DNA from 4 places in the Bradyrhizobium sp. USDA 4451 genome. Region 1 is predicted to be linked to each of the others. Evidence: predicted binding sites of a transcription regulator. Region 1 holds the regulator's gene; each other region holds the start of a gene.
What was found. Region 1 encodes PhoB, which activates phosphate uptake and scavenging genes when phosphate is short. Its sites were predicted from a motif close to TGTCATNNANCTGTCAT; they were not measured.
Positions count from the first base shown of each region.

Region 2: the regulator PhoB is predicted to act here: its motif matches at 2,890-2,906, upstream of ugpB (sn-glycerol-3-phosphate ABC transporter substrate-binding protein UgpB).
Region 3: the regulator PhoB is predicted to act here: its motif matches at 1,558-1,574, upstream of ACVMB0_RS07550 (alkaline phosphatase D family protein).
Region 4: the regulator PhoB is predicted to act here: its motif matches at 4,362-4,378, upstream of ACVMB0_RS02205 (esterase-like activity of phytase family protein).

Region 1 covers NZ_JBTRCH010000001.1:2,607,057-2,614,758, reverse strand. The annotation lists gene ACVMB0_RS12075 (Hsp33 family molecular chaperone) at 1-357, opposite strand, end outside; gene ACVMB0_RS12070 (IS4 family transposase) at 706-1,788, opposite strand; gene argF (ornithine carbamoyltransferase) at 1,890-2,816, opposite strand; gene ACVMB0_RS12060 (acetylornithine transaminase) at 2,816-4,018, opposite strand; gene ACVMB0_RS12055 (GcrA family cell cycle regulator) at 4,518-5,030, shown strand; gene phoB (phosphate regulon transcriptional regulator PhoB) at 5,308-6,018, opposite strand; gene phoU (phosphate signaling complex protein PhoU) at 6,147-6,863, opposite strand; gene pstB (phosphate ABC transporter ATP-binding protein PstB) at 6,884-7,702, opposite strand; gene pstA (phosphate ABC transporter permease PstA) at 7,699-7,702, opposite strand, start outside.
Region 2 covers NZ_JBTRCH010000001.1:1,849,063-1,856,764, forward strand. The annotation lists gene ugpE (sn-glycerol-3-phosphate ABC transporter permease UgpE) at 1-573, opposite strand, end outside; gene ugpA (sn-glycerol-3-phosphate ABC transporter permease UgpA) at 573-1,454, opposite strand; gene ugpB (sn-glycerol-3-phosphate ABC transporter substrate-binding protein UgpB) at 1,517-2,833, opposite strand; gene ACVMB0_RS08550 (CaiB/BaiF CoA transferase family protein) at 3,035-4,240, opposite strand; gene ACVMB0_RS08555 (organic hydroperoxide resistance protein) at 4,529-4,954, opposite strand; gene ACVMB0_RS08560 (MarR family winged helix-turn-helix transcriptional regulator) at 5,125-5,586, shown strand; gene ACVMB0_RS08565 (GIY-YIG nuclease family protein) at 5,606-5,842, opposite strand; tRNA gene ACVMB0_RS08570 (tRNA-Ala) at 6,002-6,077, opposite strand; gene ACVMB0_RS08575 (TIGR02300 family protein) at 6,173-6,580, opposite strand; gene aroA (3-phosphoshikimate 1-carboxyvinyltransferase) at 6,726-7,702, shown strand, end outside.
Region 3 covers NZ_JBTRCH010000001.1:1,638,559-1,646,260, reverse strand. The annotation lists gene ACVMB0_RS07550 (alkaline phosphatase D family protein) at 1-1,495, opposite strand, end outside; gene ACVMB0_RS07545 (TAXI family TRAP transporter solute-binding subunit) at 1,710-3,113, opposite strand; gene ACVMB0_RS07540 (4a-hydroxytetrahydrobiopterin dehydratase) at 3,325-3,630, shown strand; gene ACVMB0_RS07535 (YkvA family protein) at 3,725-4,102, shown strand; gene ACVMB0_RS07530 (NADPH:quinone oxidoreductase family protein) at 4,395-5,375, opposite strand; gene ACVMB0_RS07525 (SDR family oxidoreductase) at 5,466-6,305, shown strand; gene ACVMB0_RS07520 (invasion associated locus B family protein) at 6,495-7,082, shown strand; gene rlmN (dual-specificity RNA methyltransferase RlmN) at 7,158-7,702, shown strand, end outside.
Region 4 covers NZ_JBTRCH010000001.1:506,161-513,862, reverse strand. The annotation lists gene ACVMB0_RS02220 (MFS transporter) at 1-284, shown strand, start outside; gene ACVMB0_RS02215 (mucoidy inhibitor MuiA family protein) at 460-2,127, shown strand; gene ACVMB0_RS02210 (hypothetical protein) at 2,234-2,677, opposite strand; gene ACVMB0_RS02205 (esterase-like activity of phytase family protein) at 2,962-4,314, opposite strand; gene ACVMB0_RS02200 (antibiotic biosynthesis monooxygenase family protein) at 4,570-4,905, shown strand; partial or broken gene ACVMB0_RS02195 (carbohydrate ABC transporter permease) at 4,927-5,770, opposite strand; gene ACVMB0_RS02190 (carbohydrate ABC transporter permease) at 5,817-6,773, opposite strand; gene ACVMB0_RS02185 (ABC transporter substrate-binding protein) at 6,904-7,702, opposite strand, start outside.

The sequences.
Region 1 (7,702 bases):
CTGCGCCGCGTCGTAGCGCGCATAGGCACGCAGCCGGTCGGGCGCCTGGAAATCGACGATCAGGAGCGACACCGGACCTTCGGTCCGGGTCTGCAGGATGAAGCGCCCCTCGAACTTGACCGACGAGCCGAGCAGCGTGGTCAGCACGATCGCCTCGCCGAGCAGCTTGCCGACGGCCGGCGGATAATCGTGCTTGTGCAGGATCTCGTCGAGCGCCGGGCCGAGCCGGGTCAGCCGGCCGCGCAGATCCAGCGCGCCGACCTCGAAGGCCAGCACGGCATCGTCGACAGGAACCGCAGACGGCGCGCGGACCGGCGCCTCGGGCGTGATTTTGATGTCGGGGGATTGTGAAACCATGGCGCTCTATCTGGGGTCTCGGACCGTGAAATAAAGGGGTTCACTCAACGAGCGATCGTCGTCCCGGCGAAGGCCGGGACCCATAACCACAGGACCTTGTCGCAGCACAAGACGTCTCCCCTTGTGCCTTTTTCATGGGCCACGGCGTATGGGTCCCGGCCTTCGCCCATGTGCGTTAAGGTAGTGGATACATGGTTTGATAGCGGCGCTTTTTCCTCGGGGGCTCGCGGAGGTGTCGGCGAAGAGTGGAGAGAGATCGGCGAAGGCGAGCCATTGTCGGCTGCGGAATGATCGCCTGCAGGAGTGAGGCGACGAGTTGGCGGAGCAAGCGCCACGCGCCGGGGCGGGTCAGGCGGCGTCCGCCAAGCGGGGAGAGTCCTCGAGTTCGTCGACAAGCGGCTCGAGCAAGAGAATAACCAGCAGATGAGCGAGGATGTGAGGTCGGGCCGTTCGTTCGTCAGTTCCCGGCGGCCCCTTCAGGCCGATCAGGCTCTTCAGTCGCTTGAAGCCCAGTTCGATCCGCCAGCGCAGGCGATAGAGGGCGAGAACATCATCCGCGGTGAAGTCATCCGGAGCAAGTGAGGTGACCAGGATGACCCAATCGGCGGCCTCAAGCGTTTGCTTGGAGAGCTGATGGCCTCCCTTCTGTGCGGTCCGGTGCGCCTTGCGTCGTGCCTCGGCAGCAGCCTGTTGCGGCTTCTTGATGGCGACCAGACGCACGGCGAGCGGCGCGCCGTGCTTGGGTTTGATCCAAATCGGACAATCGATGAGGCCTCGTTCCGCCGCCTTGCGCAGCTCAGCCATGAGGTCCAGCGCACAGCCTTTGCAATCGAGCCAGCGCGCGCTCTTCCAACCAGCCCGAATGACGAAGTCTGCGCCGGCCTCGATCAGCCGTGCCATGCGTTCCGGCTGCAAATAGGCCCGATCGGCAAGACGGATTTCGCCCGCAACCACCGGGATCCGGTCGAGCGTCTCGCCTTCTTGCTGATCGGTCAGTTCGAAGTGGCCAAATCGTTCCTGCGGAAGATCGAACGCGCTGTGAATGCGCCACACCTCGTTCTTCTTCCTGGCATCCAGCGCTTTCTTCGGCACCGTGGTAGCATCGATGATCCGGATCAAGCGACCTCGGCTTGCCTTCGGGGCAGCGGCAGCAAGCGCCTGACCCACCAGCAGCGCCAGCCAATCTCCGCACTGACGCAAACGATACAGCAACGCCACGCAGGAAATGTCGACAAGGCCGACCGATGTCGCCCATGCCGCCGTCGAGCGAAGTCCCCGCTCACTCAAACAATAAGCCAGGATCAGCCGCAGCAAATCCACCGCACTCCTAATCTCGCGCGGACGCACGAAAGCCTTCGTCTCACGTGCCGTGCGATTGAGTGCTTCTGCCCCACCGAGCCGGGTCACGACGCCCGCCCAGTCGCCATTCACCAGCGATTCGTGTGTCATTCCATGCTGGAATCACAAACGATTCCGCCACACAAGCCTATTTTAACGCCGATGGGCCTTCGCCGGGACGACGGCGTTAGTGGTTACGCGACTTCGTTAAAGCACCAGGCCAGGATGCCCTTCTGCGCATGCAGGCGGTTTTCCGCCTCGTCGAACACCACGGATTGCGGGCCGTCGATCACCTCGTCGGTGACCTCCTCGCCGCGATGCGCGGGCAGGCAGTGCATGAACAGGGCATCGGGCTTGGCGAGCGACATCAGCTTGGCGTTGACCTGATAGGGGCGCAGCACGTTGTGGCGGTGCTCGCCCTCCTTGTCGCCCATCGACACCCAGGTGTCGGTGACGACGCAGTCGGCGCCGCGGACGGCGGCTTCCGGATCGGTGCCGAGCATGATCGGGGCATTGGTCGCCTTGATCCAGTCGCGCATCGGCTTCTTCGGCGACAGCTCCGGTGGGGTCGCGACATTGAGCTGGAACTTGAACCGCTCGGCGGCATGCGCCCAGGACGCCAGCACGTTGTTGTCGTCGCCGGTCCAGGCCACCGTCTTGCCCTCGATCGAGCCGCGGTTCTCCTCATAGGTCATGAGATCCGCCATCACCTGGCAGGGATGCGAACGCCGGGTCAGGCCGTTGATGACGGGAACAGTGGCGTGGGCGGCGAGCTCGAGCAGCGCGTCATGGTTGAGGATGCGGATCATGATCGCATCGACATAGCGCGACAGCACGCGCGCGGTGTCGGCGATGGTCTCGCCGCGGCCAAGCTGCATCTCGGCGCCGGTCAGCATGATGGATTCGCCGCCGAGCTGGCGCATCCCGACGTCGAACGACACCCTGGTGCGGGTCGACGGGCGCTCGAAGATCATCGCCAGCGTCTTGCCCTCGAGCGGCTTCTTGCCCTTCTCATGCGCCTTCAGCTTCGCCTTCATGGCGGCGCCGGCGGACAGCATGTTGCGCAGCTCGGCGAGCGGCAGCTCGTTGATGTCGAGGAAGTGACGGACCGGCTTGCTCATCATCCAGCCTTCCTCGGCTGCGCTGCCGACAATGTCGCGCAGGCACGCTCGAGCGAGACGATCGACTGATCGATCTCGGCTTCGGTCACGATCAGGGGCGCCAGGAACCGGACCACATTGTCGCCGGCGCCGACGGTGAGCAGCTTCTCGTTGCGCAATGCGGCGATCAGGTCGCCCGACGGCACCACGGCCTTGACGCCGATCAACAGGCCCTCGCCGCGCACTTCCGACAGCACGCCGGGATAGCGGTCGACGACCGAGGCGAGCTTCTGCTTGAGCAGCAGCGACATCTTCTGCACGTGCTCGAAGAAGCCGGGCTTCAGCATGACGTCGAGCACGGCATTGGCGGCGGCGACCGCCAGCGGATTGCCGCCAAAGGTCGAGCCGTGCGAGCCCGGCGCCATGCCTTCGGCCGCTTTCGCGGTCGCCAGCACCGCGCCGATCGGGAAGCCGCCGCCGAGCGCCTTCGCGAGCGACATCACGTCCGGCGTGACGCCGGTGCGCTTGTAGGCAAACAAATCGCCGGTACGGCCCATGCCGGTCTGCACCTCGTCGAACGCCAGCAGCAGGCCATGTTCGTCGCACAGCGCACGCAGCGCCTTGAAGAACGCCTGCGGCGCCGAGCGCACCCCGCCCTCGCCCTGCACCGGTTCGATCAGGATGCCGGCGGTGTGCGGGCCGATCGCCTTCTTCACCGCCTCGATGTCGCCATGCGGCACCTGGTCGAAGCCGTCCATCGGCGGGCCAAAGCCTTCGAGATATTTCGCCGCGCCGGTCGCGGCCAGCGTGCCCAGCGTGCGGCCATGGAAGGCGCCTTCGAAGGTGATGATGCGGTAGCGCTCGCCATGGCCCTTGGAGAAGTGATAGTGGCGGACCAGCTTGATCACGCCCTCCATCGCCTCCGCGCCGGAATTGCAGAAGAACACGAAGTCGGCGAAGCTCTGCTCGCACAGCCGCGCGGCGAGCACCTCGCCGTCCGGGCTCTTGAACAGGTTCGACATGTGCCAGAGCCTGGTCGCCTGTTCCTGCAGCGCCTTCACCAGATGCGGATGCGCATGCCCGAGCGCGTTGACGGCGACGCCCGAGGTGAAATCGAGATAGCGGTCGCCGTTGGTTGCGATCAGCCAGGCGCCCTCACCGCGCTCGAAGCCGAGATCGACCCTGGCGAAGACGGGAAGCAGATGCGACGAGGCGTTGGTCATGGCGTTCACTGCCGGTTTGAAGCCGACAATTGCCGCGCGCCTTGACGCCAGCGCAGCAACGGCCAGCTTCGGAAAACAAAACGGCCGCCTTTGCGGGCGGCACGTGGGCAACATTCTATGCTGCGGCGGGTCCGTGTCAATCGCCAGGAGCCGGTCCTTTTGCCGGGCTTCCTGCGCTGCCGAACGAGCGCAATCCGGAGCATTCCGGTGCGGTGGAAAAGCCTCACAGCAATGCTTAACTTTGTCGGAACATGTGGACGCACGGCCGCGGACTCTTGCGCCAGAGTCACGCCATATTGTAGCGTTTGGCCTGTCGGGTACGACATCTCGTGCGGCAGTACTGGACCCTCTAAGTAGCCTTTGTGTCTCGCGTAAACGTTCGGGCGCAACACCGCGCCCGGCGAGGGCTAAGGGATTCTGGCCGCAGGGATATTTGTCCAGATTTGGCTCGCAGCGCCGCTCCAATGACTGGCCGGCGCCATGCGAAAGGAAGAATGCGATGACGGTATTGACCTGGTCCGACGATCGCGTCGAGCAGCTGAAGAAGCTCTGGGAGTCTGGCCTTTCGGCCAGCCAGATCGCAGCGGAACTTGGCAATGTGACGCGAAACGCCGTGATCGGCAAAGTGCACCGGCTCGGCCTCTCCGGCCGCGCCAAGGCACCCTCCACGGCGGCGCCGCGGCAGCGCAAGGCGCGCCCCGCCCAGCACATGATGCGAGTGGCGCGCCCGGTCTCGCGCGGCAACACCGCGCTCGCGCACGCCTTCGAGGTCGAGATGGAGCCCGATCCGATCTCGTTCGACAACGTGGTGCCGATGAGCCAGCGGCTGTCGCTGCTCGAACTCAACGAGGCCACCTGTCACTGGCCGGTCGGCGATCCCTCGAGCCCGGAATTCTTCTTCTGCGGCGGCAAGGCGCTCGCCGGCCTGCCCTATTGCGCGCATCATTCCCGCGTCGCCTACCAGCCCGCCGCCGATCGCCGCCGGCCGTCGGCGAAGCCGCAGATCAAGTAGCCCTCGGGAAAACTACGGAAGACCTGAAAAACAAATCCCCGCACAAGCGGGGATTTTTTGTGAGCGAATGAACATCAAGGGCACATAGCCCAGGTCAAGCGCACTGCGCGACGTAAGGTGAGCACACGCGCCCCTCCCCACCCTCCCCCGCAAGGAGGGAGGGAGCCGGACAGTGTGCTCACCTCACGCGATAACGAGCCGCCGCTCGTGGCGCGATGGATTGCTTCGCTCCGCTCGCAATGACGATGACGATGACGGCTCTCGCCGGAAAGGCGACTTACGGCTGCGGCTCGGCTTTCGCGAAGCGGTCGTCGAGCGCGTAGCCGGCGCCGCGCACGGTGCGGATCGGATCCTGCTCGCGGCCCGGATTGAGCAGCTTGCGCAGGCGGCCGATATGGACGTCGACGGTGCGCTCATCGATGTAGATGTCGCGGCCCCAGACGCTGTCGAGCAGCTGCTCGCGGCTGAACACGCGGCCGGGATGCTCGAGGAAGAATTCGAGCAGCCGATACTCGGTCGGCCCGAGATCGATTGGGCGGCCGGAGCGCGCGACGCGGCGCTTCTCGCGGTCGAGCTCGATGTCGCCATAGGTCAGGACGGTGGCGAGCCGCTCCGGGCTCGCGCGGCGCAGCAGGCCCTTCACCCGCGCCAGGAGCTCCGGCACCGAGAACGGCTTGACGATGTAATCGTCGGCGCCGGTGGCCAGACCGCGCACCCGCTCGCTCTCCTCGCCGCGCGCGGTCAGCATGATGATCGGAAGCTGCTTGGTCTCGGGCCGCGCCCGCAGGCGGCGGCACAGCTCGATGCCGGACAGGCCCGGCAGCATCCAGTCGAGGACCACGAGGTCGGGAACGCGCTCCTTGAGGCGGGTATCGGCATCGTCGCCGCGCCCCACCGTTTCGACATCGTAGCCTTCCGCATCGAGGTTGTAGCGCAACAGCGTCGTTAGCGCTTCCTCGTCTTCGACTACCAGAATGCGTGCGCTCATCGGTCTAAGTTCTTTCTCTGTGGTGATCTGTTGCCCAGACGCAAACCGAAACGCTTAGCTTCTTGAGCATAATCCCCGCGGAAACGACTTGTCGAAGACAATCCGGTTCCGCGCGTGCGGATGATGTCCTAGTTACCCGGCACAGTGGTGGCAAAATTGGTCATGTCGCCCTTCGGGCGCTTGTCGGTGATCTGCTGGCCTTCGATCATGTAGAACACGGTCTCGGCGATGTTGGTGGCGTGATCGCCGATCCGCTCGATGTTCTTGGCGCAGAACATCAGATGGATGCAGAACGAGATGTTGCGGGGGTCTTCCATCATGTAGGTGAGCAGCTCGCGGAACAGCGAGGTGCAGATCGCGTCGACCTCCTCGTCGCCCTTCCAGACGTTCATCGCCGCCGGCAGATCGTGCGCGGCATAGGCGTCGAGCACCGACTTGACCTGCGACAGCACGAGGTCGGTCATGTGCTCCAGGCCGCGGATCAGCTTCAGCGGCTGGAAATCGCTCTCCAGCGCCGCGACGCGCTTGCCCATGTTCTTGGCCAGGTCGCCGATCCGCTCGAGGTCGGTGGCGACGCGCATCGCGCTGACGATCTCGCGCAGATCGATCGCCATCGGCTGGCGGCGCGCGATCGTCAGCACCGCGCGCTCTTCGATGACGCGCTGCAGATTGTCGATCTCGATGTCGGCGGCGACCACGCGCTTGCCGAGCGCGACGTCGCGCCGGATCAGCGCGTCGACCGACTCGGTGATCATCCGCTCGACGAGGCCGCCCATCTCGGCGACCAGGCGGGTCAACTCCTGCAGGTCGCTGTCGAATGCCTTGGCGGTGTGTTCAGAAGCCATCATCTGTCTCCTCAGCCCGGTCAGCCGAACCGGCCGGTGATGTAGTCCTGGGTGCGTCGATCGCTCGGCGAGGTGAAGATCTTGTTGGTGTCGTCGAACTCGATCAGCTCGCCGAGATACATGAAGGCGGTCTTGTCGGAGACGCGCGCCGCCTGCTGCATGTTGTGGGTGACGATCGCGATCGTGTAATCCTCGGAGAGTTCCTGGATCAGCTCCTCGACCTTGGCGGTGGAGATCGGATCGAGCGCCGAGCACGGCTCGTCGAACAGGATCACCTCGGGACGCACCGCCACGGTGCGCGCGATGCACAGCCGCTGCTGCTGGCCGCCGGACAGCGACAGGCCGGAGGCGTTCAGCTTGTCCTTGACCTCGTTCCACAGCGCGCCGCCGCGCAGCGCCTTCTCGACCCGGTCGTCCATCTCGGACTTCGAGATCTTCTCGTAGAGGCGGATGCCGAAGGCGATGTTCTCGTAGATCGTCATCGGGAACGGCGTCGGCTTCTGGAACACCATGCCGACCCGCGCGCGGAGCAGATTGAGGTCGAGCTTGGGATCGAGGATGTTGGTCTGGTCCAGCATCAGCTGGCCGACCGCGCGCTGGCCCGGATAAAGGTCGTACATCCGGTTGAAGATGCGCAGCAGGGTCGACTTGCCGCAGCCCGACGGTCCGATGAACGCCGTGACGCGGTTGGTGCCGAGCGTCAGGTTGATGTTCTTCAGCGCGTGGTGCTCGCCGTAATAGAAATTGAGGTTACGCACCGTGACTTTCGGCGGCGCGTCCGGAAGCGGCACCTGGGGAACGTGGCCCGCGACAGTCGTGGAGACGGAAAGCTCGGTCAT
Region 2 (7,702 bases), 760 kb from region 1:
ATCCCAGAAGAAGCGGAACGGGCCGGCGCCGTCGATCCGCGAGGCCTCCAGCAATTCATCCGGCACCGTCATGAAAAATTGCCGGAACAGCAGCGTCGCGGTGGCGGACGCGATAAGCGGCAGCGACAGGCCTGCGTAACTGTCGAGCAGATGCAGGTCGGCGACGATCTTGTAGGTCGGATAGATGCGCACCTCGACCGGCAGCATCAGCGTGATGAAGATGATCCAGAAGATCGCCATCCGGAACGGAAAGCGGAAATACACGATCGCATAGGCCGAGATGATCGAGATCGCGATTTTGCCGACCGCGATCAACAGCGCCATGATCAGCGAGTTCAGCATCATGTTGAGCACCGGCTCGCGGGTCGAGCCGCTCGTGCCGACAAACAGCGTCTGGTAGTAGGTCTCGAGGAAATGGCCGCCGGGCAGCAGCGACATCTGGCCGTTGGCGATGACGGCGTTGTCCTGGGTCGAGGCGACGATCGCCAGATACACCGGGAAGGCGACGATCGCGATCCCGATCCACAGGATGACGTGAGCCAGATAGCGCTGGAAGCCCTCCTCCTCGACCATCAGTAGGTCACCTTGCGTTCGACGAAGCGGAACTGGATGCCGGTCAATACGACGACGATGACCATCAGGATGACCGACTGCGCCGCCGACGAGCCGAGATTGCCGCCGAGCAGGCCGTCGGTATAGACCTTGTAGACCAGCGTTTCGGTCGCCTTGCCGGGGCCGCCGCGGGTCATCGTGTCGATGATGCCGAAGGTGTCGAAGAAGGCGTAGACGATGTTGATGACCAGCAGGAAGAAGATGGTCGGCGACAGCAGCGGGAAGATCACGGTCCAGAACCGCCGCATCGGGCGGGCGCCGTCGATCGCCGCGGCCTCGATCACGCTCTTGGGGATGCTCTGGAGCCCTGCGAGGAAGAACAGGAAATTGTAGGAGATCTGCTTCCACGCCGCGGCGAGGATGATCAGGGCCGCCGCCTGGTCGCCGTCGAGCAGCGGATTCCAGTCAACCCCCATGGCGCGCAGATAGCGCGACAGCACGCCGAGCGAAGGGTGCAGCATGAACACCCAGAGCACGCCGACCACCGGCGGGGCGACGGCATAGGGCCAGATCAAGAGCGTGCGGTAGAGCGTCGAGCCGCGCAGCGGCTTGTCGGCCATGACAGCGAGCAGCAGCGCAAACGACAGCGAGGACACCGCGATCGCGAACGAGAACGCGAAGGTCCTGACGATCGCGGCGAAATAGGCCGGGTCCTTGAACAGCTCGAGATAGTTCTCGAACCAGACGAAGGTGGTGGACAGGCCGAAGGCGTCCTGCAGCAGGAAGGACTGGATCACCGCCTGCGCGGCCGGCCAGTAGAAAAAGATCAGGACGATCGCGAGTTGCGGGGCAACCAGCGCGTAAGGCAACAGCTTTGATTGGAAAATCGCTTGCTTTTGCATGACATCCTGAAAAATGGCAGGCCGCATGATGCGGCCTGCCGGATCGTCGGTCTAGGGCCGGATTATTTCACGGCGGTCTTTTCAAACTGCCGCAGCATCTGGTTGCCGCGCTCGACGGCCGAGTCCAGCGCCTGCTTGGCGGTCTTCTTGCCGGCCAGCGCCTGCTCGATCTCCTCCGACCACATGTCGCGCAGCTGCACCATGTTGCCGAGGCGCAGGCCGCGGGAGTTCTCGGTCGGCTCCTTGTTGGTGAGCTCGAGCAGCGGGGTCTCGAGATAGGGCTGGTCCTTGTAGAAGCCCTCTTCCTTGGCCTTGGCGTAGGCGGCCTTGGTGATCGGCAGATAGCCCGACGCCTTGTGGATCCAGACCTGGCGATCGGTGTCCGACAGGAAGGTCAGGAACTTGGCCACGCCCTTGTATTCCTCGGCCGATTTGCCGCCCATCACCCACAGCGAGGCGCCCCCGATGATCGAGTTCTGCGGCGCGCCCTTGACGTCGGGATAATACGGCATCGGCGCGGCGGTGAAGTTGAACTTGGCCTGCGCCTTGACGTTGCCGAAGAACGCCGACGAGGTCAGGTAGATCGGGCACTCGCCCGAGGTGAAGCGGCCTTCGCCGGTGTTGGTGCGGCCGGCATAGTCGTAGGTCTTGTCCTTCTGCAGCTCGACCAGGTTCTCGAGATGCTTGACCTGCAGCGGACCATTGAATTCGAGCACGGTGTCGAAGCCGTCGAGGCCGTTGGCCTTGCTGGCGAGCGGCACGTTGTGCCAGGCCGAGAGCTGCTCGAGATTGACCCAGGTGACCCACGAGCCGGAGAATCCGCAGGTGGTGTAGCCGGCGGCCTTCAGCTTCTTGGCGTCGTCGAACACTTGCGGCCAGGTCTTCGGGATCTCCGCGATGTTGGCCTTCTTCAGCGCGTCGAGATTGACCCACATCACCGTCGACGACGAGTTGAAGGGGAACGACAGCATCTCGCCCTTCGAGGTCGAGTAGTAGCCGGTGATCGCGGGCAGATAGACGCTCGGATCGAACTTCTCGCCGGCGTCCGCCATCAGCTTGTAGACCGGCTTCACGGCGCCGGTGGCAGCCATCATCGTCGCGGTGCCGACCTCGAACACCTGCATGATGTGCGGCGCGTTGCCGGCGCGGAATGCGGCGATGCCGGCGTTCATGGTGTCGGCGTAACCGCCCTTGTAGGTCGGGATCACCTTGTAGTCGGACTGCGACGCGTTGAAGTCGTTGGCCAGCTTGACGATGACGTCGTTGTTGGCGCCGGTCATCGCGTGCCACCACTGAATCTCGGTCACCGCAAATGCAGGCGACGCGAATGCAAGCGTAGCGGCGGCGACAGCAGCAGCGCCCAATCGTCGAAAAATCATCAAGGCCCCTCCCGGTTGGAAACGTCATGTTTCGTTGCGCGCGTTATCAGCGCCGGATGACGTTCAAATGACCGTATAAACGAAAGCCATCGTAGGGGGGAAGCCGCGACAAAGGGAAGCGGTAAAAAAGGCGAAGAAGCCGGCGCCTTGCGGTGCAGCGCCAGACGCGACGCTGCACCGCACGGCTGACGGATGGTTGTGTCAGCGCTTGCGCTGGGGGCCGCAGACCACGCCCTTGTCGACCAGGCCGTTGATCTCGTCCTTTGAGTAGCCGAACTCGCCGAGCACTTCCGTGGCGTGCTGGCTGAATTTCGGCGGCGTGCGGCGCAAGCTTGGCTTGGTGCGTTCGAGCCGGATCGGCGAGGCGACGCCCTTGTACCAATCCTTCTCGATGACGTCGCCGCGATGGATCGTGTGCGGGTTGGTCAGCGCCTGGTCGATCTTCTGCACGGGGCCGGCCGGCAGGCCGGCGGCGAGCAGCCGGTTGCACAGCGGCTCGGCCTCGTGCTGGCTGAACACCGCCGCAAGCTCGACCCGCAGCGCGTCGCGGTTGGCGATGCGGTCCTTGTTGCGGGCAAAACGCGGATCGGTGCCGAGCTCCGGCTTGCCGATCTCCTTGGCGAGCTTGCGGAACGTGCCGTCATTGCCGACGCCGATGAAGATGTTGTCGGTCTTGGTCGGGAAGATCGCGTAGGGAACGAGGTTCGGATGCTCGTTGCCGGTGAGCTGTGGCGGCTTGCCGTGCATGAAGTAGTTCGCGGTGTGTGGATGCATGATCGCAAGCCCGGTCTCGTACAACGTGGTCTCGATGAACTGGCCGAGCCCGGAGCGCTGCCGCTCCGACAGCGCCATCAGGATGCCGATCGCGGCATAAAGACCAGTCGTGATATCGACCAGCGGCACGCCGATGCGCATCGGGCCGCTCTCCGGCGAGCCGGTGGCCGCGATCATGCCGGTCATCGCCTGGATGATTGCATCATAGCCGGGGTTGCCGCCGCGCGGGCCGTCGGCGCCGAAGCCGGAGATCCGGCAATGCACGAGGCGCGGAAACTTCGCGCGCAGCACGTCGTTTCCGATGCCCCATTTGTCGAGCGTACCCGGCTTGAAATTCTCGATCAGCACGTCGGCGGTCTCGAGCATCTTCATCAGCACCGCGCGTCCGCCTTCGGAGGCGAGGTCGAGGCCGATCGAGCGCTTGTTGCGGTTGATGCCGACGAAATAGGCCGCGTCTTCCTCATGGAAGGGAGGGCCCCACTCGCGCACCTCGTCGCCGGCGGGCGGCTCGACCTTGATCACATCGGCGCCGTGGTCGGCGAGAATCTGGGTGCAATACGGGCCGCCGAGCACGCGCGTCAGATCGATCACGCGCAGTCCAGTCATCGCGCCCGCAGCCGCTGGGGTATTCATGGAAACAACCTTCGCTCAGTTGGGATTGGAAATGCGGTCCCAGAGCTAACGGTCTTCAGGCAAGGCAGCAATGCTTTGATCGGCGCAGGCCCATGCAGGGGCGGCGCGGGCGTTCGCCAAACGAACCGGCATCTGAAAGACAATGGTCCGCCACGTATCGCGGCGGACCATTGCGTGATGTGGAATGAGAGCGTTTTCGAGCGAAGTGGATACCGGTTCGCGTGAAGAAAACGCGTCAAAAGAAGAGTCTAGGGCCCCGTTCCGATTCAATCGGAACGGAAAGGGCCTCTACACGACGGTCAGCTTGACGTCGACATTGCCGCGGGTGGCGTTGGAGTAGGGGCACACCTGGTGGGCCTTCTCGACCAGCGCTTCGGCGTCAGCGCGGGACAGGCCCGGCAGCGAGATGGCGAGGTCGACGGCGAGGCCGAAGCCGCCCTGCGAGCGCGGGCCGATGCCGACCGTCGAGGTCACCGCGGCGTCGGCGGGAACCTTGGGCCCACCCTGCGAGGCCACGAACTTCATCGCGCCGATGAAGCAGGCGGCATAGCCGGCCGCGAACAGCTGCTCCGGATTGTTGCCGGCGCCGCCGCCGCCACCGAGCTCCTTCGGGGTCGTGAGCTTGACGTCGAGCGCGCCGTCGAGCGTTGCCGCATGGCCGTCGCGGCCGCCGGTGGCCTTGGCGCTGGTCTTGTAGAGCACGTTCACAGACATCGTGGTCTCCCTTGGTTGTGGGCCGGTTTGAATTCGGCGATGCATGTATTGCATCCAATTGAATTGTGCGCAATATAAATTATGGAGCCTCACATTTAATTGTCCGCAATTGAATCCGCGGTCCCTTGAGCCCAGAATGACCCGGAAATGAGATGGATTCGATGACAACCATGGTCAGGAAACAGACGGCGGCGGATCAGGCGCTGCGGCTCGATAACCAGATCTGCTTTGCGGTCTATTCGACCGCGCACGCCTTCAACCGCGTCTACAAGCCGCTGCTCGACCGGCTCGGGCTGACCTATCCGCAGTATCTGGTGATGCTGGCGCTGTGGGAGCGCGACGACGTGCCCGTGAAGGACCTCGGCGAGCGCCTGTTCCTGGATTCCGGCACGCTGACGCCGCTCCTGAAGCGGCTGGAGGCGGCCGAGCTGATCAGGCGGACCCGCAGCACCGAAGACGAGCGCGTGGTGCTGATCGCGCTGACGCCGCAGGGCCATGCGCTGCGCGAAAAGGCAAAAGCCGTCCCGCAATCGATCCTCGCGGCCTCGGACTGCACGGTCGGGGAATTGCTGGCGATGAAGGACGAGATCGTCGCGTTGCGTGATCGGTTGAACGCGGTGCTGGGGGAGTAGCGGGCGGTGCGAGCTGCGGCTAGAGGCGCTTCTTGGCGAAGGCGCGGCCGGAGGCGGACTTCAGGTATCTTTCAAAAGCAACGGCCTGCTTCTCGTCGCTGAAGGCAACGTAGGTCTTGAGCCGCCAAGGCCCATATTTGGATGTATGGGGCACTTCGCCAGCGTTGTGCTTGGCCAGTCTGGCCCGCAGAACGTCGGTGAGCCCGACGTAGAAGTGCAGGCCGTCGAGGCTTTCGAGAATGTAGACGTATTTCATGAGGCTCCCCGCGCGGCGGATGGGGAGCATGCTAGCGTATTTGAATTCGGTGAGAGCCCGGCTTCGCCCTTCGGGCTACGCCGCGGCAGCCTTCGTTCACTTCGCTACGAGGGACTTCCCCAGGCTTGCCGAGCCGTAGCTCGCGAAGCGAGCGAAGGCTGGTGGAGCCAGGCGGGATCGAACCGCCGACCTCTTGCATGCCATGCAAGCGCTCTCCCAGCTGAGCTATGGCCCCATATTCCAGTGGGATGATCCTGGGGGATCGATCCCGGTCCGCGCGGCCTGGATGACTCGCGCGGCAGCACCGTTGATCATAGATCGGCGCCGATCTCAAGTCTCTTCATCACCGCCGACGTCACCAATGATGTCGGTCACGTCCTCATCGCCCTCTTCCTCGTCGGCGATGAAGGTCGAATCGTCGTCGTCATCGTCGTCGATGGTCTCATCGACCTCGATATCGTCCTCGGATTCGGGAACCTGGGCCTTGACCTTGCCGGTGTTCTCCTCGGCATCGGCCTCCTCCAGCGAGACCAACTCTTCGGCCTCGGCGGGTTCCGGCATGTCGGCGGCGGTCGCAGGCGAATTGACGGTGGCGCCACGGCCCCGCGGCGGGGCCACCGGCGCGATCGGCACGACCTCGCCGGTGTAGGGCGAAATCACCGGGTTCTTGTTGAGGTCGTAGAACTTCTTGCCCGTGGTCGGGCAAATGCGCTTGGTTCCGAGCTCGGACTTGGCCACGTGGTCATCCCAGAATTTTGCTGAAAAACGGTGCTTCACTTGGCTAGTTGAGGGGCTGCTGTCAATAGCGGTTTGCGCGCAAGTGACGGGCGCGTGACGCGGTGTTGCCTATGTGATACCTGCCGCGGCGCGAGAGGACACAGTCTTGGCCCATTCTGACACCCCGACCCCGCTGGAATCGCGCGCCTGCGGCCCCCTGGCCGGCAAGGTCCGCGTCCCCGGCGACAAATCGATTTCCCACCGTGCCCTGATCCTGGGAGCGCTTTCGGTGGGTGAAACCCGCGTTTCCGGCCTTTTGGAGGGCGAGGACGTCCTCAACACCGCCAAATCGATGCGCGCACTGGGCGCCAAAGTGGAGCGGGCCGCGCCTTTTGCCTGGTCGGTCGCAGGCGTCGGCGTCGGCGGCTTCGCCCAGCCCGCAGCCCCGCTCGATTTCGGCAATTCCGGTACCGGCTGCCGGCTGGTGATGGGCGCGGTGGCGGGATGCCCGATCGCGGCCATCTTCGATGGCGACGCCTCGCTGCGGTCGCGCCCGATGCGCCGGATCCTCGATCCCCTGGAGCTGATGGGCGCCCGGACCAGCGATATCGGGGCCGGCGGCCGGCTGCCGCTGACCCTGCACGGTGCCCGCTATCCGGTGCCGATCGTCTACAAGACGCCGGTCGCCTCGGCCCAGATCAAGTCCGCGGTGCTGCTGGCGGGGCTGTCCGCGCCAGGCGTCACCACCGTGATCGAGCAGGAGGCGAGCCGCGACCACACCGAATTGATGCTGAAGCATTTCGGCGCCGAGATCTCCTCCGAAAAGGAAGGCAGCCATGGCCGCCGGATCACGCTGAACGGCGAGCCTGAGCTGCGCGGCGCCGAAATCGTGGTGCCGGCCGATCCGTCCTCCGCGGCGTTTCCGATCGTCGCGGCGCTGATCGTCCAGGGATCCGACGTCATGTTCTCCGACGTGATGACCAATCCGCTGCGCACCGGCCTGTTCACCACGCTGCGCGAAATGGGCGCGGCGATCGAGGAGAGCGAGGTGCGCGGCGATGGCGGCGAGCCGATGGCGCAATTGCGCGTCCGTGCCTCGAAGCTCAGGGGCGTCGAGGTGCCGCCGGAGCGCGCGCCGTCGAT
Region 3 (7,702 bases), 970 kb from region 1:
TCATTTGCCCGCTCTTGCCGTCGATCTTGACGTGGCCGAAGAACTGCATGCCGGCCGACGGCGGCAGGTTCTGGTTGGCTTCGCCCGGCGCCTTGACGAAACTCACCTCGGGACCAAACGTGTTGTCGAGCTCGTTCGGGCCGAACGTGCCGGCATGCAGCGGGCCGGAGACGAATTCCCAGAACGGATCGAACTCCTGGAACTGGGCCTTGTTCGGATTGTAGTAGTGCGCGGCCGCGTAGTGCACGTCGGCGGTCAGCCACACCGTGTTGACGATCCCTGCGGTCTTGATGAAGCGCAGGATGTCGGCGATCTCGAGCTCGCGGCCTCGCGCCGGACCGTCGCCCTGCGCAAACGCTTCCGAGCCCTTCTTGTTGGTCGCATCATCATAGACGATCAGCGACAGCGGCATGTCGGAGGCGATCACCTTCCAGGTGGCGCGCGAGTTGTGCAGCGCGCGCTTCAGCCAGGCCATCTGGTCCGGCCCGATGAAATAGGCGTCGGGACCGTAAGTCTCCTGCAGGTTCGGACCGTTCGGACCGCGATAGCTGCGCTCGTCGAGCATGAACACGTCGAGATGTGGGCCGTAGCTCAGGGTGCGATAGACCCGGCCCGGTTCGACGATGCTCTCGCGCATCGGATACATCTCGTGGAACGCCTTCGCCGCGCGCGCGGCGAGCACCGTGATGTCGCGCTCCTTGTAGGCCGCCGGCAGCTGCTTCGACAGCGACCAGTTGTTGGTCACCTCGTGATCGTCCCATTGCACGAAGATCGGCACCTCGGCATTGAAGGCGCGCACATTGGAATCGAGGAAATTGTATTTGTGCGCGGCGCGGTATTCGTCGAGCGTCTCGGCGACCTTGGCCTTCTCCGGGATCGTGATGTTCTTCCAGATCTTGCCGTCCGGGAGCTTCACCTCGGACGGGATCACGCCGTCGGCGTAGATGGTGTCGCCGGAGTGCAGCAGGAAATCCGGGTTGTGCTTCTTCATCGCGGCGAAGGTGATCATGCCACCGTCGTCGGGGTTGATGCCCCAGCCCTGGCCGGCAACGTCGCCGCCCCATACGAAGGAGACGTCGCGGCGGTCGCTCGGCGCGGTGCGGAAGCGGCCGACCACGGGCTCGCCGACCACGTCGATATGGGCGAGGTCGCGGAAGCGGACGCGGTAGAAGATGTCCTGGCCGGAGGGCAGGTTCTCCAGCAGCATCTTTGCGGTGAAGTCGCTCTCCGGCAGCGCCGTGATCGGCGGCAGCGCGCGAGCGTCCTTGAACGATTCGGTGGTCGCGACCTCGACCATCATCTGCGACGGCCGGTCCGCCCGCGCCCACACCACGCCGCCGTCGACGCCGACATCGCCGGACTGCACGCCATGGGTGATGACGGGACGATCCGCCGCGCGCGACAGATAAGGCATCGCGACCACGCCGGCACCGGCCGCAGCCGCCGTCGAGAGAAAGCGTCGGCGGGTGAGATTTCGCGAGAACCGGATCGTCATGGGGTCTCCTCAAGGTCACAGCGACACTGCGCCGCGGGCGTGCCAAGACCTAGAAAAATTCCATGACGGTGAGATTACAGGGATGCGCGCAAGATATCGGAGTCAGCCTTTGTAAGGTGAGCACGCCTGTCAGGCTCCCTCCCCCTTGCGGGTCCCGCAAGGGGGGAGGGAACCCTGCCGCCGGTGATTCCCTCACGCGAGGAACGTGGATGGCTTACGCCGTCCCCGCCGCCCTGAACTGCGTCGCAGTCCGTTGCAAATTCTGCGGCATGCTCAGCAGCAGGGCCTTGCGGTCGGCGACCGCGTTGTGGAACTGCTCTAGCGCGATGTTGAACGCGGTCAGGGTGCCTTCCTCGATGGCGCCATGCTCGAAGCAGTCGAGCGTGTGGCGCAGGATGTCGTCGGCTTCGGCCTGCATCTGGTCGAGCTCTTCGGTCGAATCGCTTTGCCGCGCGGCCTTCAGCATCTCCAGTAGGCGTTCGCGCTGCGAGGTGTTGGTGTTGCGCTCGTCCTGCTTGAGATAGCCGGCGAACCAGGCGCCGGCGGAGCCCATCGCCGAGAATGCCATCAGGCTCCACCAGATGTAATCGCTGTAGCGATCGAGGAAGGTCTTCTCCTCGCCGTCGACGAAGGCGGCCGCGCCCGGATGTACCGGGATGGTGGCGTCCTTGTCGGTGTCGGGGGTTTCGATCTTGGCGGCGAGCGGGAAGTCGTTCTTCAGCGATTGCCGGATCGCGAACAATTGCCGGGTGAAGGCCGCGACGGTCGAGTCCGACAGGCCTTTTCGTGCGACGATGTGATGGGAGAAGCTGATCGTCTTCACCTCGTCGTCCGGCCGGTCGGCCGAGCCGAGCGAGCCGGCGGGAATTTCCGCGGCCTCATAGGCCGGATGGTTTTGCGCGATCGCCTCCGACGCGTCGATCGCGAGGAAGGTGGGCTCGCCGCCGTCCTTGACCGATGCCGTGATCGCATCGATCGTGATCTTGCTGTTGGCCGGGCCGACCGCGAGATAGGCGTCGGCCTTCAGGTTCTTGATCGCCTCGGCCGCTTCATTGGCCGGGAACTGCACGATCTCGACCTTCATCGGGTCGACGCCATATTGCGTCAGGATCAGCTTGAGCAAATTGACATTGGCCGGCGTCCGTCCGACGACGCCGATCTTGCGGCCGGAAAGCTGCGCGATCTTGGTGATTTTGGCAGACTTCCGGACCTTGCCCTTGGCGGGCGGCACCCACATCACCACGACGTTCTTGCGCAACGTCGCGACCGCCTGCGCATTCTTCGGCACTTCGAGGTCGCCGCGGATGATGGCGAGATCGGCCTTGCCGTCGGCCAGCGTCTGCGCGCTGGCGGTGGCGCCGTCGGTCTGCACTGGTCGGAGCTTGACCTGGGTGTGCTGCTGGTTGTTGAAGGCCTGGGCCAGCGCCTGCACGACCTTGACGTCATCGCTGTTCGCTGGGCCGACCGCGATCCGCAGCGTCACCGGGCGCACCGCGAAATAATATCCGGCAGCCGTCGCGCCGATGATGGCGAGCGCGCCGGCGATCAAAACGAACATCAGCCGGCGCTTGGCCGAACGCGGCGGCTTGGGCGATATGCTGGCGGAGCCGTCTGTCATCGATCTCGCAAACAAACGTCGGGGCTCAATCTCGTAAAACTACCAACGTGCATACATCCTGTATTTGTAGCAAATTCCTGAACGGACAGATGTTACATCTGCGTCATGGTTACCAGCGGCGATAGGACGCGATTTCGGCCTTAATTTTGGCGTGGATCCCGCCCCGGAGGCCGGTCGTTAGGTTAAGGTCGGGCCAAACGGGAGGGTACCCATGGTCGAGAAGCTGTCAGCGGAAGCAAGAAAGGCCGCGCTTTGGGAACTGGCCGGCTGGTCGGAGCCCGCCGGACGCGAGGCGATCGCAAAGACCTTCGTGTTCAAGGACTTCAACGAGGCATTCGGCTTCATGGCGCGCGCCGCTTTGGTCGCCGAGAAGAGCGACCATCACCCTGAATGGAAGAACGTCTACAAGACGGTCGAGGTCGTGCTGGCGACCCACGATGTCGGAGGGGTGACCAAGCGCGACATCGATCTCGCCAAGGCCATGAACGCGATCGCACGGCAGCTCGGGGTCAATTGAGCCGACGGATCGGCAACCTTGCACCGGGTGGCCGACATCCCCAGATTCGTAATCGTCCGCCGCTGAACTGACGCGGCGTCGAGGAACCCTTGCAATGGCAACGTCCGACACCGGCGTGGGATTTGGGCCTGCCGACCGGCTGGCGCAGGACCCCGAAAGCGTGCGCCGCCGCTTCTGGATCAAGTTCAAGAAAGTGGTCGCCCGCCTGCCCTTCGCCGAGGACCTACTGGCCGCCTATTACTGCGCCTTCGACCGGCAGACGCCGCGCCATGTCCAGGCCGCGCTGCTCGGCGCCATCGCCTATTTCATCCTGCCGTTCGATTTCATCCCGGACATGCTGCCGGTGCTCGGCTTCACCGACGATGCCGCCGTGCTCGCCACCGCGATCCGCATGGTGGCAAGCCACATCACGCCCGAGCACCGCGAAGCCGCCCGCGCAGCGCTGAAGCGCGGGGTGCCTGAAGAGGAGTAGCGCCACAGGCGTAGCCCGGATGAAGCGAAGCGCAATCCGGGGCCGCTCTAATCGCGAATGGTCCAACCCCGGATAACCCCGGATTTCGCTTCGCTGCATCCGGGCTACTAGACTTTCAACCCGTCATCCTGAGGTGCGAGCTCTTGCGAGCCTCGAAGGATGGACGGCCCCGGTCCGGGCCGTCGACCCTTCGAGACGCGCGGAGCCTGTCATCGGGCCGCGCTTTGCGCGGACCCGGTGGCGCTCCCCAGGGTGACGGAGATAGTTAGGAGCCTGCGGTTCAGCGTTGCCTTCAGCTGCCCGGATGCAGGATCACCTTGCCCATTGCCTTGCGGCCGGCCAGCACCTTCAACGCTTCCGCGGTCTGCGACAGCGGGAAGGTGCGGTCGACATGCGAGGAGATCTTGCCTTCCGCGGTCCACTGCACGAGCTTCTCGAGGTTCTTGCGGTTCTTCTCCGGATTCTGCCGCGCCCACGCGCCCCAGAACACGCCGCGGATATCGCAGCCCTTCAGCAGCGCGAGGTTGAGCGGAATCTTCGGAATGTCGCCGGCGGCAAAGCCGATCACCAGGAAGCGGCCTTCCCATGCGGTCGAGCGCAACGCGGCTTCGGCATAGGCGCCGCCGACCGGATCGAACACGATGTCGGCGCCCTTGCCGTCGGTCAGCTTGCGCAGGCCCTCTTTCAGATCCTCCTTGGCGTAGTTCAGCGTCAGCTCGGCGCCATGCTGCTTGGCGAAGGCGAGCTTCTCGTCCGACGAGGCGCACGCGATCACCTTGAGGCCCATCAGCTTGCCGAGCTCGCATGCGGCGAGGCCGGTGCCGCCGGCGGCCCCTAACACCGCGAGCGTCTCGCCCGGTTTCGGGCTCGCGCGATCCTCCAGCGCATGCAGCGCGGTGCCGTAGATGATGATGATCCCGGCGGCGCGGTCGTAATCGAGATTGTCGGGAATCTTCACGATCGAATTCGCAGGCAGCGCGATCTTGTCGCGCGCGCCGTTGTGGCCGCAGGATGCGACGACACGGTCGCCGACCTTCAGATCAGTGACGCCGGCGCCGACGCTTTCGATCACGCCGGCGACTTCGGCGGCCGGCGAGAACGGGAACGGCGGCTTGATCTGGTACTTGCCCTGGATCATCAGGATGTCGAAGAAATTCAGCGCCGCCGCCTTGATCGCGATCACGGCTTCGCCGGGACCCGCCACCGGATCGGGCACGTCAGCCAGCACGAGATCGTCGGGTTGACAGTATTGCGAGCAGAGGATGGCTTTCATGGACACACCTGAGTTTCGGACGCAAAAAGGACTGAAAGCTTCATGCCGGATTTGCGGCGGAGCGACAATACAGTGCGGAGGGATCAAACTATGTTTGAAAAAGGCCTGCTAGCGAAAAAGCGCATCCTGATCACCGGCGGCGGCTCCGGCCTCGGCGCTGCGATGGGTCGACGCTTTGCCGAACTCGGCGCCGAATTGATCATCTGCGGCCGGCGCGAGGCGCTGCTGGAGGAAACCGCCGCGAAATTCCGCAGCGAGCTCGGCGCCAAGGTCTCCATCGCGCGCTGCGATATCCGCGACGGCGCTGCGGTCGAAGCGATGATGGATCAGATCTGGCAGGACGCGCCGATCGACGTGCTCGTCAACAATGCGGCCGCAACCTTTATTGCGCAGAGCGAACATTTGTCATTCCGCGCGGCGGACGCGATCCTCGCGCCGACACTGCATGGCACGATGTACTGCACGCTCGCCGCCGGCCGCCGCTGGATCGACGGCAAGCACAAGGGCGTGGTGCTCTCGATCCTCTCGACCTCGACCATCACGGGCCGCGCGTTCACGGTGCCGTCGTCGATGGCCAAGACCGCGGTGCTGGCGATGACCAAGAGCCTCGCCGTCGAATGGGGCCCGAAGGGCATCCGCACCGTGGCGATCGCGCCGGGTGCGTTCCCGACGCCAGGGGCGACCGGCCAGCTGCGCCCCGAGGCGCGCGGCGAGACCTGGTCGCATCGCAATCCGCTCGGCCGCGCCGGCGAACATTCCGAGCTCGCCAATCTTGCGACCTTCCTGATCTCCGATCAGGCAGGCTACATCAATGGCGAGATGGTGGTGCAGGACGGCGGCTCGCATTTGCGCAGTTCCGGTGCCGAGGATCTGCTGCAATGGACCGATGCGCAGTGGGAGAGCCAGCGCGCGGCGCGTGCCAAGGGATGAAAAAGGGCTGATGTGCATCAGCAAACAATGAGCGTGCACTAGGAACAGTAGACGCGCGCTGCGGCGTTGGGTCCGCACGCGCATCCAACTGTAACTGCCTTCCCAAAAAAGCGTTTCCCGGTTATCCATCCCGGCCGGCGGAGGGGGAATCGCCGGGCCATCTTGCAGTCACAATGATGGGGGAACCAGTTGGCTGTGCGGCAGATTCTGACATCATTGGCGGCTTGTGGTCTGTGCGGGATCATCACCCTCGCACCGACGCAGGCTGCGCCCAAGAAAGACGCGGCCAAGCCGGTGCCTTCGGCGGCCGCGGCTGCGGCCGGCGGCGCAGAGCCGACGCTGATCGGGCAATTCGGGACCTGGGGCGCCTACACCGCCGCGCCCAACGGCAAGAAGGTGTGCTTCGCGCTCGCCAAGCCGGCGTCGTCGAAGACCAATCCGGCGAACCGGCCACGCGATCCGGCCTATGCCTTCATCTCCACCCGCCCGGCGGAGAAGGTCGTCAACGAAGTCTCGATCATGATCGGCTACACCGTGAAGCCGGGCTCGGAATCGACATTGCAGGTCGGCGGCGGGACCTATGCGATGTATACGCAGGGCGACGGCCTCTGGATCAAGAATGCGGCCGAAGAGGAGCGGATGGTGGAAGCCATGCGCAAATCGGCCGATCTGACGGTCAAAGCCGTCTCGGCCAAGGGAACCGAGACGATCGACACCTTCTCGCTGAAGGGCCTGGCGCAGGCGCTCGACCGGGTGGGCCAGGACTGCCGGCGCTAGAGACGCGACTTAAGGCGTCAGATTGAGGTATTAGGCGGCTTTCCAGCACCGGCTGGAAGGCCTATTTGAGGTTTCATGACCGACACCGTGACCACCAAGGCCGTCTCCGGCGCCAGCGCGCTGGTCGAAAAGGTTCCGCTCGAGACCTATGTGCCGCCGGCCAAGCCGTCGCTGATCGGGCTGTCGCGCGCCGAGATATCGGATCGCCTGGGCGAGATCGGCGTGCAGGCGGGTCAGCGCAAGATGCGCACCCAGCAGCTCTGGAACTGGATGTATTTCCGCGGCGCCCAAAGCTTTGCCGAGATGACCAACGTCTCGAAGGACATGCGCGCCGAGCTCGAGAAGCATTTTACCGTCGACCGTCCCGAGGTCGTCGCCGAGCAGATCTCCAATGACGGCACCCGCAAATGGCTGCTGCGGCTGCCGAGCGGCGACAAGGTCGAGCGGCCGCACGAGGTCGAGTGCGTCTATATCCCCGAGACCGATCGCGGCACGCTGTGTGTGTCCTCGCAGGTCGGCTGCACGCTGAATTGCGCGTTCTGCCACACCGGCACGCAGCGGCTGGTGCGCAACCTCACCGCCGGCGAGATCGTCGGCCAGGTGATGGTGGCGCGCGACCG
Region 4 (7,702 bases), 2.1 Mb from region 1:
TGTTCACCGGTGTCGGCGTCGGGCTGACGTTTCCGACCCTGATGGGCGTCGGCGCCGGTTCGCTGCCGCCGTCGTCGTTCGCCACCGGCTCCGGCGTGATCAACATGATCCGGCAGGCGGCGCTGGCGATCGGCGTAGCGATCTTTGTCGCGATCCTGGCTAGCCCCGCAACGATGACCGAGCGGATCGCGGCGTTTCATCGCGGCTGGTGGATCATGATCGCGATCACGCTTGCCGGTTTCGTGCCGAATGTTCTGTTCATCCGGCGCCGGACAGGTCGCTAACACCCGAAAGACATCGCCGCGCCATTCTGCAGCCGCGGCGGCGCCATCGTCGCGCCGCAGCGAAACCTCAATCGAACCAGTCCCTTCCTCGCTGCGTCTCACCACGAGAAACGGCGCGCCAATGAGTTCGGCGGCCGTTCATCGCGCGCGATGTGCGTTTTTCCGGAGGGATGTCATGTCAAGGATTGCGAATTATCTCGTCACCACCAGCCTGGTGCTGGCGGGAGCGCTGGTTGCCGGGCCGCTGCATGCGGCCAATCTCGACGCGGCTTCGCAGGTCGATGCCGTCACCGTCTATCCCGACGGCGCGAGCGTCACCCGCGTCATCACGATGGATCTGCCCGCCGGCGACAACACGCTGGTCGCGAAGGATTTCCCGCTCGGGCTCGATCCGTCCTCGCTGCGGGTCGAGGGCGAGGGTGGAACGAAGCTCACGATCGGGGCGATCGACGCGCGGCCACCACGCCCGGCGGAGCCGGCGAACCTGCCCGAGATCGACAAGCGGATCGAGGCGCTGCGCGACCAGCGCGAGGATTTGCAGGGGATGATCACGTCGGCCGAGGCGCGGCGCAAATTCGCCGAGCATTTCGCCGAGGCCGCGCCGGTCGGCATCGGCGAGAAGGGCGAGGCGCGCCCGGTGAGCGAATGGCGTGCTGCGTTCTCTGCGGTCGGGGACGAGGTCGCAACCGCCGACAACGCGATCCGCGACGCCACGCGCAAGCAGCGCGACATCGATCGCGAGATCGCGCGCCTGGAGGCCGATCGCGCCGCCAAGCCGCCGAGCAAGCTCGAGGTGCGGATCGAGCTGGCATCAGCGGCGGCGACCAAGGCCACGCTGCGGGTCACCTATGCGGTTCCCAACGCGCGCTGGACGCCGATCTATGACGCCCGGCTCGACACCGGCGCCAAGGACCGCAAGCCCGCAATCGAACTGGTGCGCCGCGCCGAGATCACCCAGTCGACCGGCGAGGACTGGTCGAATGTCGCGCTCGACGTCTCCACCGTACGCGTCGCCCGCGGCGGCAATGCGCCCGACCTCCGCTCGCTGATCGTGCAGTATCCGCAGCCGCCGCGACCGCTGGCGGCTGGCCGAGCGTTTGACAGCGTGCAACAGCCCTCGGCACTGATGCCCGCACCGGCTGCGCCTTCGATGGAGCAGCATCTGTTCAAGAAGGCCGAGGAGCAGGAAGCGGCTGCCCAAGCCAGCGCCTTCCAGGCCAGCTTCAGGATTCCCGGCCGCGTCAGCGTTGCCGCCAATGAGGGAGCAAAGAGCCTGCGCATCTCGACCGCGACCATCACCCCCGATCTCGCGGTGCGTGCGGTGCCTGTGCTGGATCCGACCGCGTTCCTGGAGGCGAGCTTCGTGCAGACCGACGACGCGCCGCTGCTGCCGGGCCAGGTCGCGATCTATCGCGACGGCATCTTTGTCGGCCGCAGCCGGATGGCGAGCGCCGCCAAGGACGAGACCGTGCGGCTCGGCTTCGGCGCCGATGACAAGGTCAAGATCGAGCGCACGGTGGTGAAACGCAACGAGGGCTCGGCCGGCCTGATCGTCACCACATCGAAGACCGACGAGCGCGCGTTCAAGACCACGGTTCGCAACGGCCACGACTTCCCGATCAAGGTCGCGATCCAGGATCAGCTCCCGGTCAGCGAGAACGACGATATCGTGGTCGAGCTGCTGCCGTCGTCGACGGCTGCGACGACCACCAATCTGCGCGACAAGCGCGGCGTGCTGGAATGGGCGTTCGAGGCCAAGGCCGGTGAGGTCCGTGATATCAACTTCGCCTGGCGGATGCGCTGGCCCAAGGACAAGGGCGTCGTGATGGTGCCGGCGGGCTGAGGCCGCGCTGGCAGCCGATGACATCACTCCCGATCTCAGGCATCACTTTGCCAAAAGCAAAAGCCTGAGATCGGACTATCGGGCGGAATGACGCGGCCGACGCCGGCTAGAAGCCGGCGTTCTCCTCCAGGCATTGCTGGTTGTCCCAATGCGCGCGGCGGCCGAGGACATAGTCGCGGGCATCGTCCATGAAGCGCACCTTGCTGGCGAGCGCTCCCAGGAACGCGGCGATCGCCGCAATCCAGGGCCATAGATGCATCAGCAGCGTACCGGGAATCTGGTTGGCGAATCCCGCCTGCAGCGCGGCGGTTGCGCAATAGGCCAGTACGGCCCAAGCAAGAGCCAGGATGGTTGCCACGACCTGATAGGTGCTCTGATGAAGCCGCACCAGCCAGCGCATCAGGCACAGATAGGCAAAGTAGACGATCACGGCGAGCATCAAGGCGATGCACGGCGGCGGCAGACCCCAGCTCTGGTCCCAGGCCACGCACGCAATGAAGCCCGCGGCGATCAGCGCCTCAATATAGGTTAAAGCGGATTTCTCATTCATGATTTGCCCCGAAGCGATTCAAGTATCGGTCGAGGCTATCATCATCTAGCGTTTTGATAGAAGCGCAATTGTAGGACAACCGTTGGGAATGGGCGAGGCCAGAAGCCATGCGTTAGCCAATGCAAGCTGGATCGGACCCGGCTTCCACAAATTCGCTGTCATGCCCCGCCTTGAGCGGGGCATCCAGTACGCCGCGGCTTATCTGTTGAACTCGAACGCCTCTGGAATACCGGGTCGCCCGGTTGAACCGGGCGACGACACTATTATTTGTGGCGAGAAGTGCATTACTTCGCCTTCAGGAAGTCGCCGACCTCCAGCAGCACGAACTCGTCGTCATCGGCCTTGTTCGGATCGCGGCTCGAGGAGAACGGCAGGTTGTTGTCGTTGCCGACGATGATGTGGGTGTCGTCGACGCGGTCGACGTTCTCGATGGTGAAGAACGGGAAGGTGTAGACGCCGTCATTCAACGGCTTGCGCGCCTTCCTGTTCGGATCGCGGATCTTCAAGAGGTCGACATAGGCGATCTTGCGCACCGGCTTGCCGACATTGGCGTCGGACAGCTCGATCTTGTAGACGCGCTTGAACTTGGCGAGGTCGGGGAAGCAGGTCTCGCCGCGCTGGCCTTGCGGGCAGGCCTTGTCGGCGGTGCCTTCGCCATTGTCGCGCTCGATCACCAGGCCCTGCGTCGGGTCGATCATGTTGAAGTCGCCGATCGCGTTGCCGTTCTGCTCGAACACATACTGCCAATAGCGGCCGGTGAACTTCTCCGCCGCGACGTCGAATTCGAGGATGCGCGAGGCTTCCTTGCCATCGACCTTCTCCCAGTCCTTCTTGTCGGCGTCCCACAGCGGTCCCTCAAGCAGCCCATAGAGGAACTTGCCGTCCTTGGAGGACGCGAAGCCTTCATAGCCCTTGGAGCGGCGCAGATTGACGTTGCTGTAGGTGGCGCCGGGCGCGCCGGGCGACTGCACCGCCCAGTGATCCGGCGAGCGCACCGGCTTGCCGTCGGCGACCGTTTCGAACACCGCGAGGATCCTGCCGGTCTTGTCGGCCTTCAGGATATAGGGCCCGAACTCGTCGCCGATCCAGAACGTGTCGTTGATGATCTGGAAACCCTCGGTGTCGAAGTCAGCGCCGGTCAGATAACGCTTGGCGGTGTCCTCATGCACGATGCGGAACGGCACCTTCTTGTCGGGATCGTGCAGGAATACGGTCTCCTGGCGCTCGATCTTGCCGCCGGCCCAATCCATCTTGTAGCGGTTCAGATACAGCATCGAGTCCGCCGAGTTGTAGCGCGAGCCCATGCCGTTGTCGGTGATCACCCAGAACGAGCCGTCGGGCATCGCCTTGATGCCGGAGTGGCCCTGCAGCGGCTGGCCCTTGAACGGCAGCGACACGCCGGTCGGCCGCTCGTAGGACTTGCCCATCACGGTGCCGATGTCGTCGACGCGCTTGCCGGTGGTGTACTTGCCCGAGGTCTTCAAATCGTTCGGGGCGTCGGCCGGCGCGTCGATGAAGCTCTCCGCCGGCATCACCACATGTCCCGCCAGCGTTGCCGGGAATTCACCCTCGCTCTGCGCCAACGCCGAGGTGGCGAGCAGGAGCGAGGCGACGGAGCAGAGCAGGGACAAGCGCATGGTTGATCTCCCAAAGGATAAACGATGCGGTGTTCTCCGAGCCGCCTGTTACAACCGGCTGACAGTTTTGTGAATGACGCGTGTTGCGGCGGGATGAGGCTTGCGGCGTTACGTCGCCTTCCTCCGTCATGCCCGACCTTGTGCCGGTCTCCGTGAGGCTGGTTTCCCAGCGCGGCCTTGAGCCATCCATGATATCAACGGGATCAACCGGCGGATCACTCGTGGATGTCCGCCGCTTAACAGGAGAACCCATTCATGTTCATCGCAATGAACCGGTTTCAAGTGATCAGGGGCAGGGAGGAGGCGTTCGAGACGGTCTGGAGCACGCGGGATTCCTATCTTGGCGATGTTCCGGGCTTCATCGAATTTCACTTGGTCAAGGGGCCGGCGGCTGAGGACCACACGCTGTATGCCACTCACACCGTGTGGTCCAGCAGGACGACGTTCGAGGACTGGACCAAATCGGAAGCGTTCCGCCGTGCCCATTCCCGCGCCGGCAACGAGACCGGCGGCAGCCTCTATCTCGGCCATCCCAGGTTCGAAGGCTTCGAGGTGCTGATGACCGAGCGCTCCAAGGGCGTCACGGCGTGACCCAATTGCTCAAATTCCCTGCTACTCCTTCACCGCCCCCGTCAGCGACGACACGTAGTAGTCGACGAACAGCGAGTAGAACAGCGCGACCGGCAGCGAGCCGAGCAGGGAGCCGGCCATCAGCGCGCCCCATTGGTAGACGTCGCCGGTGACGAGCTCGGTCAGGATCGCGACCGGCACGGTCTTGTTGGCGCCGCTCTGGATGAAGGCGAGCGCGTAGATGAACTCGTTCCAGGACAGCGTGAAGGAGAAGATGCCGGCCGAGATCAGGCCGGGCACCGCGAGCGGCAGCGTGATCCGCCACAGGATCTGCAGCCGTGTCGCGCCGTCGACCAGCGCGCATTCCTCGAGTTCGTAGGGGATCGACTTGAAATAGCCGATCAGGAGCCAGGTACAGAACGGCACCAGGAAGGTCGGGTAGACCAGGATCAGCGCGAGCGGCGAATCGAACAGGCCGGAACTGCACGATCACGGTGGCGAGCGGAATGAACAGGATCGACGGCGGCACCAGATAGGCAAGGTAGATGCCGAGCCCGACATAGGGGCTGCCGCGGAAGCGCAGCCGCTCGATCGCGTAGGCGGCGAGCGTGGAAGCGAACAGCGACAGGAAGGTCGAGCCGATCGCGACCAGCATGGTGGTCTTCAGCCAGCGCGGATACGAGGTGTCGAATAACAGATGCTTGACATGCGCGAGCGTCGGCGAGGTGATCCAGAACGGGTTGTGCTCCTTGTAGTTCAGGAGCTCGGCGTTCGGTTTGAACGAGGTGATCGCCATCCAGTAGAACGGGAACAGCAGGATCAGGATGAAGCAGGCGAGCGGCAGATAGATCATCACCACGCGCCGGGCGCGGGAGTCCCACGCCATCGTGTCCGGCGTGGCGCTGGCGACGTTGGAGGATTGGGCTGCAATGTCAGTCATTGGCTTCTCCCTGCTGCCATTTGCGGCGGGCGAGGCCGAAGTAGCTGAACAATGTCGCGAACACCAGGAACGGGATCATCGAGACCGCGATCGCAGCGCCCTCGCCGAGCTCGCCGCCGGCGATGCCGCGCTGGAACGCCAAGGTCGCGAGCAGATGGGTCGAGTTGACCGGGCCGCCGCGGGTGATGGCATAGACCAGCTGGAAGTCGGTGAAGGTGAAGATGATCGAGAACGTCATCACGATCGCGAGGATCGGCATCATCATCGGGAAGGTGATGTAGCGGAAGCGCTGCCATGAGGTGGCGCCGTCGAGCATCGCCGCCTCGTAGAGCGAGGGCGAAATGGTTTGCAGACCGGCCAGCAGCGAGATCGCGACGAACGGGATGCCGCGCCAGATGTTGGCCGCGATCAGCGAGAACCGCGCCGGCCAGGGCGAGCCGAGGAAGTCGACATTGCTGTCGCGCCAATGCAGCACGTCGACCAAGAGATAGGAGATGATCGAGAACTGCGGATCGTAGATCCACCAGAACGCCAGCGCCGACAGCACCGTCGGCACGATCCACGGCAGCAGCACGATCGCCCGGATCAGGCTCTTGAACGGGAAATGGTTGTTGAGCAGCAGCGCCAGCCAGAAGCCGAGCGCGAACTTCCCGAAGGTCGCGACCGCGGTATAGAAGATCGAGTAGAACACCGCGTTCCACCACAGGGGATCCTTGAGCAGGTACTGGAAGTTCTCCAGCCCGATATAGATGCCGCGCTGGCCGATCGTGGTGTCGGTGAAAGCGAGCCAGATGCCGAGGCCGAGCGGATAGGTGAGGAACACCAAGAGCAGGCCGACCGCGGGCGCCAGGCACATCACGATCAGGAACGGCTTGTAGTCGAACAGGCGCGCGAGCCAGCCCGGCTGGTGCAGGGCCGCGCCGCGCGAGGGGAAGGTGGTTACGGACATTGAATGCTCGTCTTGTCGTCATTGCGAGGAGCGAAGCGACGAAGCAATCCATTTCTCCTGGTGGCGTTATGGATTGCTTCGCTTCGCTCGCAATGACGGTGGATTAAGTTTCGCAGTTCAACGCCCGCCGTTACCGGCCCTGCCGCCGGAAGTACCGCTTGGCGCGCTGCTCGGCTTCCGCTGCGGCGGCCTCCGGCGTTGCCGCATCGGTCGCGACCGAGGCGCACATCTGCACCAGCACGTAGTCGGCGTTGACGGCGCCGGTCGCGGTCGAGATCGGCCCCTTGTAGCCGTTGTAGTAGGGGCTCTTCATGGTGTCCTTGAAGATCGCGACCTTGGGATCGCCCGACCACACTGCGGCATCGGCATAGGCCGCGAGCGGCTGCGACCAGTAGCCGGAGTTGGCGTTGAGCCACGGCTCGTACTGCTCGTGCTCCAGCATGAACTGCAGGAACGCCTTCGCCGCATTGGGATACGGGCTGTGCTTGAACGCCATCGCATTCAGCGTCAGGCCGGACATCGGCGAGACCGGCGCCAGCCCCTTGATCAGGAACTGATGCTCGGTGTCGTCGGCGATCGCCTTGGTGGCGGGATCGTTCTTCAGCGAGAAGTACAGCGAGACGCCGTTGGCGGTCAGGCCGATTTCCTGCGACGAGTAGGCGCGGTTGTTGGAGACGTCGTTCCAGGACGGCGTGCCGGCGATGAAGGTCGGATACAGCTCCTTCAGGTATTTCAGCGCGGCGATCGTCTCCTTGCTGTTGATGATGATGTTGCCTTCCTCATCGAGCAGCGCGGCGTTGTGCGACCACAACAGCCAGTTGGCGAAGCCGTTGCCGTCGCCGACGGCGTTGCCGAGCGCGAATCCCGCCGGCTTGCCGGCCGCCTTCAGCTTCTTGCAGAGCTCGAGGAAGCCGGCGTGGTCCTCCGGC